2 regions of the Actinosynnema sp. NPDC037264 genome follow, and region 1 is predicted to be linked to the other one. Evidence: predicted binding sites of a transcription regulator. Region 1 holds the regulator's gene; the other holds the start of a gene.

Region 1 (4,921 bases):
CGACGACATCGAGCGGGCCGGCACGCACGGCGACCTCACCGGCGCGTTCAAGGCCGTGGCCGACAAGCTGGTCGGCGCGCTGCACGGCACCGGCCTGGAGCCGTTCGGGCACGAGGGCGAGGAGTTCGACCCGTCCGTCCACGAGGCCGTCCAGCACGGCACCTCGCCGGACGTCAGCGGGCCGACCGTCACCGCCGTGCTGCGCCGCGGCTACCGGTTCGGCGAGCGCGTGCTGCGGCCCGCGCTGGTCGCCGTGACCGACCACGAGCCGGCCGCCGAGCAGCCGGTCGTCGAAGAGGCCGTCGAGAAGCCGGTCGAAGAGCAGCAGGACTGAGAAGGGGGGCGGCGTCCGTTGAGCGCTCGCGACTGGATCGAGAAGGACTTCTACCGCGAGCTGGGCGTCACCTCCGACGCCTCGGCCGACGAGATCAAGAAGGCGTACCGGAAGTTGGCGCGGGAGCTGCACCCCGACGCCAACCCCGGTGACGCCAAGGCCGAGACGCGGTTCAAGGCGGTGTCCGAGGCGTACGGCGTGCTGTCGGACACCGCGAAGCGCAAGCAGTACGACGAGGCCCGCCGCCTCTTCTCCGGAGGCGGCGGGTTCCCCGGCGGGTTCGGCACCGGCGGCGGGTTCGACGTCGGCGACCTGTTCGGCCGCCAGGGCGCGCAGCAGGCCGGCGGCATGGGCGGGCTCGGCGACCTGCTCGGCGGCCTGTTCAACCGCCGGGGCGGCACGTCCGCGTCGGCCACCAGGCCGAGGCGCGGCGAGGACGTCGAGACCGACGTCCGGATCGACTTCACCGAGGCCGTCAAGGGCGCGACCGTGCCCATGCGGCTGTCCAGCCCGGCGACCTGCGGCACGTGCGCGGGTTCCGGCGCGCGTCCCGGCACGTCCCCGCGGACGTGCACGAACTGCGGCGGCGCCGGGTTGGTCACCCGCAGCCAGGGCGCGTTCGCGTTCTCCGAGCCGTGCGCCGACTGCCGGGGCACCGGGCGGATCGTGGACGACCCGTGCCCGGAGTGCGCGGGCGACGGCGTGAGCACCAAGACCCGCACGTTGACCATCCGCATCCCGGCGGGCGTCGACGACGGCCAGCGGATCAGGCTGGCCGGGCAGGGTGAGCCGGGGCGCAACAACGGGCCCGCCGGCGACCTGTTCGTGCTCGTGCACGTCAACCCGCACCCCATCTTCGGCCGGTCGGGCAACGACCTGACCGTGACCGTTCCGGTGACCTTCCCCGAGCTGGCGCTCGGCACCACGTTGACCGTGCCGACGCTCGAGGGCAAGGTGACGTTGAAGGTTCCCGCCGGCACGGCCAGCGGTCGGGTGCTGCGGGCCAAGGGCAAGGGCATCGCCAAGCGCGACGGCCAGGTCGGCGACCTGCTCATCACGTTGAACGTCGCGGTGCCGAACAACATGGACGCCGCAGCCCGGGAGGCGTTGGAGAACTACGCGTCGGCGACGGCGAAGCACGACCCGCGCGCGGAGCTCAACGCCCTGTTGGAGAAGAGGTCGGTGTGAGCTTCCCGTTCCCGCCCGGCACCGACGAGGACACCCCGTTCTTCGTCATCTCCGTGGCGGCCCAGCTGTCGGGTCTGCACGCGCAGACCCTGCGTGCGTACGACCGGCTCGGCCTGGTGTCGCCGGGCCGCACGTCCGGCGGCGGGCGCCGGTACTCGATGCGCGACATCGTGCTGCTGCGCGAGGTGCAACGCCTCTCGCAGGAGGAGGGCGTCAACCTCGCGGGCGTCAAGCGGATCATCGAGCTGGAGAACGAGGTCGGCGCGCTGCGCGCGAGGGTGCAGGAGCTGACCGAACAACTGGCCTCCGCCATGGCCGCAGCCGAGCACGCCGCCGCGTCGGTGCACGCGTCGTACCGCCGTGACCTGGTGCCGGTGCGGCACGAGACGGCACTGGTCGTCTGGAAGCCGAACTCGAAGCGCTGAGCCGCCTGATGTGTCGCCCAATAGGGTGATCATCTCGGGAAAGTGTACGGAAACACTGTTCCCGTACCTCGGTTAAGCATGAGGAACCCCGCGACGCCGACCCCCACCGCCCTGAACCCCCACGCCCCCGACGCCGGAATCCCCCGATGACGGCGGCCCGCGACGACCGGCCCGGCCCTGCCGCCCTACCAACCGGCCACCGCCCTACCGCCCTACCGACCTGCCGTCGCCCTACCAACCTGGCGGCCGACCGAACCGGGCGACCCGCGCCAGACTGGACCCCGTGGACTACGTCTTCGTGCACGGCACCACCCAGTCGCCCGCGGCCTGGCGCCCGGTGGAGGACCTGCTCCGCCAACGCGGCCACCGCACCGTGGCCGTGGACCTGCCGACCGACCAGCCGCAACTGCGCGCCGTCGACTACGCCGCGATCGCCCGCGCCCAGGCGGGCGACGCGCTGGCCCCGGTCCTGGTGGGGCACTCCGGCGCCGGCCTGCTGATGCCCGCCATCGCACGGGCCCTCGGCGCGTCCCACCTGGCCTGGATCGCCGCGATGATCCCCGGCCCCGTGTCGCTGGCGGACGAACTGGCCGTCGACACGGGCGAGATGTTCAACCCGGAGTGGCGCTCCCTCACCGAACCGCCCACCGCGGACCCCGTGGTGGCCTCGTACTTCCTGTTCCACGACTGCGACCTGGCCGGTGTGCGCGCCGGGCTGCGCACCTTGCGCCTGTTCTACCCCGCCGCGACGTACCGCGAGGTGCACGAGGTGCCTGACCTGCCGTCGACCTACGTCCTGCCGCGTGACGACCGCACGCTGCGGCCGTCGTGGATGCGCCGCGCCGCGCGCGAACGGCTCGGGGTCGAGGCGATCGAGGTCGACGGCGGACACTGCCCGCAGACCAGTCGGCCGGGCACGCTGGCGGCCGTGCTGGGCGCGGCGCGGCCGGCGCGGCCGTGACCAGCACGGCGTGACCAGGGCACCGTGGCCGTGACCAGCACGGCGTGGGCCGATCGGCTGTGACCGGCCGGATCGCGTTGGGCAGCCGAAAGTCCCGCACGGCCCGGCGGCAAACGTGAAAAAGTTTCAGGTAGCGGTTCAGTCCAGCGTGAACGGGTCGTACTTGATCCGGTCGAGTGGGGTGCCGGCGACCAACATCCGCGACACGGTGGCCCGGATCATGGACGGCGAGCCGCACACCAGCACGTCCCGCTCCTCCCACGCCCCGTAACGGGTGACCACGTCGGCGAGCGTGCCCTGCTCCACGCCACGCGCGCCGGGATCGGACTCCAGCACCGGCACGACGGTCAGCCAAGGGTTGGTCATCGCGAACCGCTGGAGGTTGTCCAGGTCGTACAAGTCCTCGCGAGTCCGCCCGCCCATGAACAGGTGCACGCGCGGGTTCTCGCCCCACTGCGCCATCTCGTCGATGATCGCGTGCATCGGCGCGACCCCGGTCCCGCCGGCGACCATCAGCACGTCCCGCCCGGACTTCCGGTCCACGCCGAGCCGGCCCATCGGCGGTCCGAGACGCCAGACGTCACCCGGTTGGGTGTGTCCGACGATCGACCGGCTGACCCACCCGCCCTCGACCGAACGGATGTGGAACTCGATGATGCCGTCGTCACGCGGCGCGTTCGCGGGCGAGTAGTACCGCCACAGCCGAGCGCGTTGCGGCGTCTCGACGCTCACGTACTGCCCGGCGCGGTACCCGACCGGGTGATCCGGCTGCAGCCGCACGACCGCCAGGTCCCAGCTCACCCGCTGGTGGTCGAGCACGGTTGCGTGCCAGTAGGCCGGGCCGTCGTCGGCCGCCGCCGCCTCCTGCATCGCCCGCGCCATGATCGTGTACGCCTCGGCCCAGGCCATCTCGACCTTCGGCGTCCACGCGGGCCCGGCGAACTTCTTCACCGCCGCCAGCAACGCCGTGCCGACGGACTCGTAGTGCACGTTGACCACGCCGAACTTGCGGTGGTCGCGCCCGAGTTGGCGCAGGAACGGGATCAGGTCGTCCGGTCTGTCCACCATCTGCACGACGTGGACGAGGGCGCGCAGCAGTCGGCTGCGCTGGACCTCCATGTTCGCGGGGAACATCTCACGGGTCGCCGGCGCGAGGCTGAAGAGCATGCCGTAGAAGAACTTGGCTACCTCTTCGGCGCGCGGCTCCACCACCGCGAAGCTCTCCCGGATCATCCGCACCATAGCGGTGACACCAGGAGGAGGTTCGCGGTGTGGCGGGCTCGGGATGGGGCTCAACACGGCGTTCGCAGTCATGGTCCGGGCGCAGTCTCCACGTTTCTGGCGGCGCCAGCAAGGGCGCTACGTCCTCGTCAAGCTTCCATCCCGACGAGGGGACACTAACCCGCCAACTGGCCGGTCGACTCCTTGATGCCACCTTCGAGTGCAGTGCGATTACGGACGGTCGCACAACGTTCCCGCGAACGGGTGGTCATTCCCTTCCACATATACCGAATCCAGCGCTTGCGGCCCACCGCCAGACGCACGACTCCTCAGGGGACGTGGGCCGGGTAACACGCCGGCCACGTCGGCGGGACGTCCGATCGGGGTTTACCGGCCGATGTTCACCCCAGTGGCGGCCGGCAGGCCGGCCTGGTGTGGTGGGCCGCAGTCGCCTGTGGATGCCCACCTGCGGATTGTGGACAACTCGCGGGCCGCTGTGGACAACCGGCTGCTACATGTGGGTGACCGGCCTCAGGCCTGCTCGGACCGCTCGGCTGCGCTGCGTTCAACGCAGAACTCGTTGCCCTCCGGGTCGGCCAGCACGACCCACCCCGTGCCGTCCGGCCGGCGCATGTCGGACACCAGCGCCGCCCCGATCCCGAGCAGTCGCTCCACTTCGGCGTCACGCGTCGTGTCGGGTTGGAGGTCGAGGTGGACCCGGTTCTTCACGGTCTTGGGCTCGGGCACCTGGATGAACAGCAACCCGGGCCCGCCGGGCACCGCGACCAGGGC
Region 2 (4,921 bases), on a different contig from region 1:
TGCTGCCGAAGAACCTGCCGGTCGCGCTGGCCGTCCGGATGAGCATGCCGCTGCCCGGCCTGATCGCCGCGGTGCCGCTGGTGCGCGCCGAGCCGGAACCCCGCGTCCACTGGTTCTCCGACGGCGGCATCACCAGCAACTTCCCGATCCACTTCTTCGACAACCTGCTGCCGCGCTGGCCGACGTTCGGCCTGAGCCTGCAGTCCTACCCGCCCGGCGACGACCGGGACGTCTGGCTGCCCGAGCAGGACGCGTCCACCGGCGGCACGCCGTGGCGCGGCATCGGGCTGGTGCAGCACTTCGCGTCGGCGATCCTCAACACCATGCTCGACTGGCGCGACACGATGCAGTCCGCCCTGCCGGGCTACCGGGGACGGATCGCGCACGTCCGCGTCGGAGCCCTGGAAGGCGGCACGAACCTCTTCATGCGCCCGGAGACGATCCGCGCCCTGGCCGAACGCGGCGCCGAGGCCGGGCGGCTGCTGCGCACCCGGTTCACCGAGGACGACTCGACCAAGACCGACCGCTACCGCTGGATCCGCATGCGCCTGGCCATGCGCGAGTACCAGCAGCTGGCCGACCAGTCCGGCGACCGCGCCGCCCTCTACCGCGACCTCACCGCCCGCTACCGGATCCCCGAGGACCTGCACGCCTGGTTCACCACGCCACCCGACACCGACCCGAACGCGCGCGAGATCGGACTCACCCTCGACGCGCTGGGCGCGGTGCCCGCGGGCCCGTTCGACGGCGAGCCGCCGATCGACCCGGACCTCCGCCTCACCCCGCCCGAGTGACGGACGCCGTCAGACCTTCTTCCCGACCCCCGCGTACGCGTTGATGTAGGCGTCGTCCGAATCCGGCCACCACTCGCTCAACGGCACCACGCCGGGCTCCACGACCTCCAGCCCGTCGAAGAAGGTGGCGACCTCCGCACCGGTCCGCAGCACCAGCGGGCTGTCCGTGCGGCGGTAGATGGCGTTGACCTGCTCGCCGCTCTCCCGCCCCTCCTGCGACACGCCGTCCCAGCTCGCGTGCGAGATTGCCACGAAGCTGCCCGGCGCCAGCACGTCCCGGTACCGGGCGATGGCCGCGGCCGGCTCGGCCTCGTCCGGCACGAAGTGCAGCACGGCGACCATCAGCAGCCCGATCGGCCGGTCGAAGTCGAGCACCGACCGCACCTCCTCGTTCTCCAGCACGGAGTCCGGGTCGCGCAGGTCCGCCTGGATCGCGCTGGCCAGCGGGTTGTCCGCCAGCAACGCCGTGCTGTGCGCCACGGCCACCGGCTCGACGTCCGCGTACACCACCCGTGCCGCCGGGTTGGTCTGCTGGGCGATCTCGTGCACGTTGCCGACCGTCGGGATGCCCGACCCCAGGTCGAGGAACTGGTCGATGCCCTGCGACAGCAGGTACCGCACCGCCCGCCGCAGGAACGACCGGTTGGCCCGGGCCGCGCCGGACATGCCGGGGAAGATCTGCTCGACCGACTTCGCCGCCTCGCGGTCCACCGCGAAGTTGTGCGACCCACCCAGGAAGTAGTCGTACATCCGGGCCGCGCTCGGCCGGTCCAGGTCCACCGAAGACGGAACCCAGCTCGCCTGCTCCATGCGCACATCTCCTCGTCAGCCGACCGCGTGATCGTCGCGGCGCCATCCACGGGGCACAACCCCCGAATGGACGCTCGCTCTGGGCGAACACCTACCGGAAACAAACCCACGCTCATCTTGGTTGAGCCAGTCAGACTCAACTTTGGAGGGATCATGGGCGAGACGTTGGCGCTGCCGGTGCTGCCGCTGGACGACGTGGTCGTGCTGCCGGGCATGGTCGTGCCGATCCGCCTCAGCGGCTCGGACGCCACCGCCGAGGCCCGCGCCGCGATCGAGGCCGCGACGGCGACGGGCGGTCAGTCGAAGGTCCTGCTGGTGCCCCGGCTGGACGGCAAGTACGCCAAGGTGGGCACGCTGGCCCTGATCGAGCAGGTCGGCAGGCTCTCCGGTGGCGAGCGCGCGGCCGTCGTGCGCGGCACCGAGCGGGTCCGCATCGGCACCGGCACCACCGGCCCCGGCGCGGCGCTGTGGGTCGAGGCGACCATCGCGGACGAATCACCGGTCGACGACCACACCCACGAACTGGCCCGCGAGTACCGGGGGCTGGTCACCACGATCCTCCAGCAGCGCGGCGCGTGGCAGGTGGTCGACTCGGTGCAGCAGGTGGACGACCCGTCCGCCCTCGCCGACCTCGCCGGCTACGCCTCGTACCTCAGCGACGAGCAGAAGGTCTGGCTGCTGGAGACCAGCGACGTCACCGAGCGGCTCGAGAAGCTGCTGGAGTGGGGCCGCGAGTACCTGACCGAACTCGACGTCGCCGAGACCATCCGCAAGGACGTCAAGGAAGGCGTCGAGAAGCAGCAGCGCGAGTTCCTGCTGCGCCAACAGCTGGCCGCGATCCGCAAGGAACTGGCCGAGCTCGACGGCAAGCCCGCCACCGAGGAGCAGGACTACCGAGCCCGCGTCGAAGGCGCCGACCTGCCGGAGAAAGTCCGCGAGGCCGCCCTGGCCGAGGTCGACAAGCTCGAACGGACCTCCGAGCAGTCACCCGAGGTCGGCTGGATCCGCACCTGGCTCGACACCGTCCTCGACCTGCCGTGGAACGAACGCACCGAGGACGCCTACGACATCGCGGGCGCCCGCGCCGTCCTGGACGCCGACCACGCGGGCCTGGACGACGTCAAGGAACGCATCACCGAGTACCTGGCCGTCCGCCGCCGCCGCGCCGACCGCGGTCTCGGCGTCGTGGGCGGCCGCCGTTCCGGCGCGGTCCTGGCCCTGGTCGGACCTCCCGGCGTCGGCAAGACCTCCCTCGGTGAATCCGTCGCCCGCGCGATGGGCCGCAAGTTCGTCCGGGTGGCCCTGGGCGGCGTCCGCGACGAAGCCGAGATCCGCGGCCACCGCCGCACCTACGTGGGCGCGCTGCCGGGCCGGATCGTCCGGGCCATCTCCGAAGCGGGCTCGATGAACCCGGTCGTCCTCCTGGACGAGATCGACAAGGTGGGCGCCGACTACCGCGGCGACCCGACCGCCGCCCTCCTCGAAGTCCTCGACCCGGCCCAGAACCACACGTTCCGCGACCACTACCTCGAAGTCGAACTGGACCTCTCCGACGTCGTCTTCCTGGCCACCGCCAACGTCCTGGAATCCATCCCGGGTCCCCTGCTGGACCGCATGGAACTGGTCCAGCTCGACGGCTACACGGAGGACGAGAAGGTCACCATCGCCCGCGACCACCTCCTGCCGCGCCAGGTCGAACGCGCCGGCCTCACCCCCGAGGACGTCACGATCACCGAGCCGACCCTGCGCAAACTGGCCGGCGAGTACACCCGTGAAGCAGGTGTCCGGCAGCTGGAACGCGCGCTCGCACGCATCCTCCGCAAGGTGACCGCACGCGTCGCCCTGGACGAATCCACCCTGCCGGTCACCGTCGACATCCCGAACCTCCGGACCTACCTGGGCTCGCCCAAGCACACCCCGGAGTCCGCCGAGCGCACTGCCGTCCCGGGCGTCGCCACGGGCCTGGCCGTGACCGGAGCCGGCGGCGACGTGCTCTTCGTGGAGGCCTCACTGGCATCCCCGGGGACCGGCGCGTCCGGCGTCACCCTGACCGGCCAACTGGGCGACGTGATGAAGGAGTCGGCCCAGATCGCCCTCTCCTACCTGCGCTCCAACGACGAACGAGCCGAAGTCCTGGCAGACCGCGGCGTCCACATCCACGTCCCAGCCGGTGCCGTGCCCAAGGACGGCCCTTCAGCAGGCGTCACCATGACCACGGCGCTCGCCTCCCTGCTCTCCGGCCGCCCGGTCCGCTCCGACGTCGCCATGACCGGCGAGGTCTCCCTGACGGGCCGCGTCCTCCCCATCGGCGGCGTCAAGCAAAAGCTGCTGGCCGCCCACCGCGCCGGCATCACCACCGTCCTCCTGCCCAAGCGCAACGAACCGGACCTCGACGACGTCCCGGACTCGGTCCTGGCCGAACTGACCGTCCACCTCGTCACCGACGTCCGCGAAGCCCTCGACCTAGCCCTCCAACCAACCACCACAACCACCACAACCACCACCACCGCAGCCGCCTAACCCCAACCCCAACCCTCACCACCACCACAACGGACCCGCAGCGCACCCTCAGAGGCCCGATTTGACATGGGTTCGGGTGCTTTAGGCTGGTCGAAGCCGGCAGGCCTGGCGGGACGCTTTTCCCCGCCGGGCCTGCCGGCTTTGGCCTGCCTGGAGTGCCCGTAAGGGCCCCATGTCAAATCGAGCCGGACCGGACCCACACCGCCCACACCGCCCCGCCAACTCGAACCGGACTCACCCCCGAGCCGCCCTCAACCACCGCACCACCCGCCCGCACCGCCCGCCCGCCCGCATTCACCTCAGATTGCACAAATCCAACGGCACCCCATCCGCCGTCACACACGGCAGGTACCCGGCATCCTTCATCCGCACCCGAGCCCCGTCGTGCTCCCGCACGTACGCCACGAACCGCGCGACCAACGACCCCGACGCCGGCTCCGACCGCGTGTACAAGTACTCCACCGTCCAGAACGGGTAGCCCGCCTCCACCCCCGCCGCCGCGTCGAACACCTTCCCGCCCAACGACAACGCGGTCAACGCGTTCGTCTTGCGGGCCTCCGCCACCGAAGGCGCGTCCGCGTACCCGATCGCACCCTCCACCGCGCCGATCTCCCGCACCACGTCCGCGTTCTTGTCCCGCTCGCACCGGATCACCGGGGCCTCCGGCGCGCGGTCCTTCACCCGGCAGTCGTTGGACGACAACGCGCTCTCACTCGTACCCAGCACCCGCCGCTCGAACAGCTCCCGCGTCCCCGACTCGCCGCCCCTGCCCACGATCCGGATCGGCAGCGGCGAAC

Evidence for each region. The regulator HspR, encoded in region 1, represses chaperone genes until heat shock. The targets are predictions, from matches to a motif close to ANNTTGAGTNNNNNNNACTCAANNT.
Region 2: the regulator HspR is predicted to act here: its motif matches at 1,723-1,747, upstream of lon (endopeptidase La).

What each region holds. Positions count from the first base shown of each region.
Region 1 covers NZ_JBVJVK010000001.1:369,299-374,219, forward strand. The annotation lists gene grpE (nucleotide exchange factor GrpE) at 1-334, shown strand, start outside; gene dnaJ (molecular chaperone DnaJ) at 353-1,522, shown strand; gene ACZ7GX_RS01775 (heat shock protein transcriptional repressor HspR) at 1,519-1,947, shown strand; gene ACZ7GX_RS01780 (alpha/beta fold hydrolase) at 2,231-2,908, shown strand; gene ACZ7GX_RS01785 (FAD-binding oxidoreductase) at 3,047-4,150, opposite strand; gene ACZ7GX_RS01790 (VOC family protein) at 4,661-4,921, opposite strand, start outside.
Region 2 covers NZ_JBVJVK010000029.1:21,799-26,719, reverse strand. The annotation lists gene ACZ7GX_RS27170 (patatin-like phospholipase domain-containing protein) at 1-794, shown strand, start outside; gene ACZ7GX_RS27165 (SAM-dependent methyltransferase) at 804-1,604, opposite strand; gene lon (endopeptidase La) at 1,758-4,124, shown strand; gene ACZ7GX_RS27155 (PstS family phosphate ABC transporter substrate-binding protein) at 4,419-4,921, opposite strand, start outside.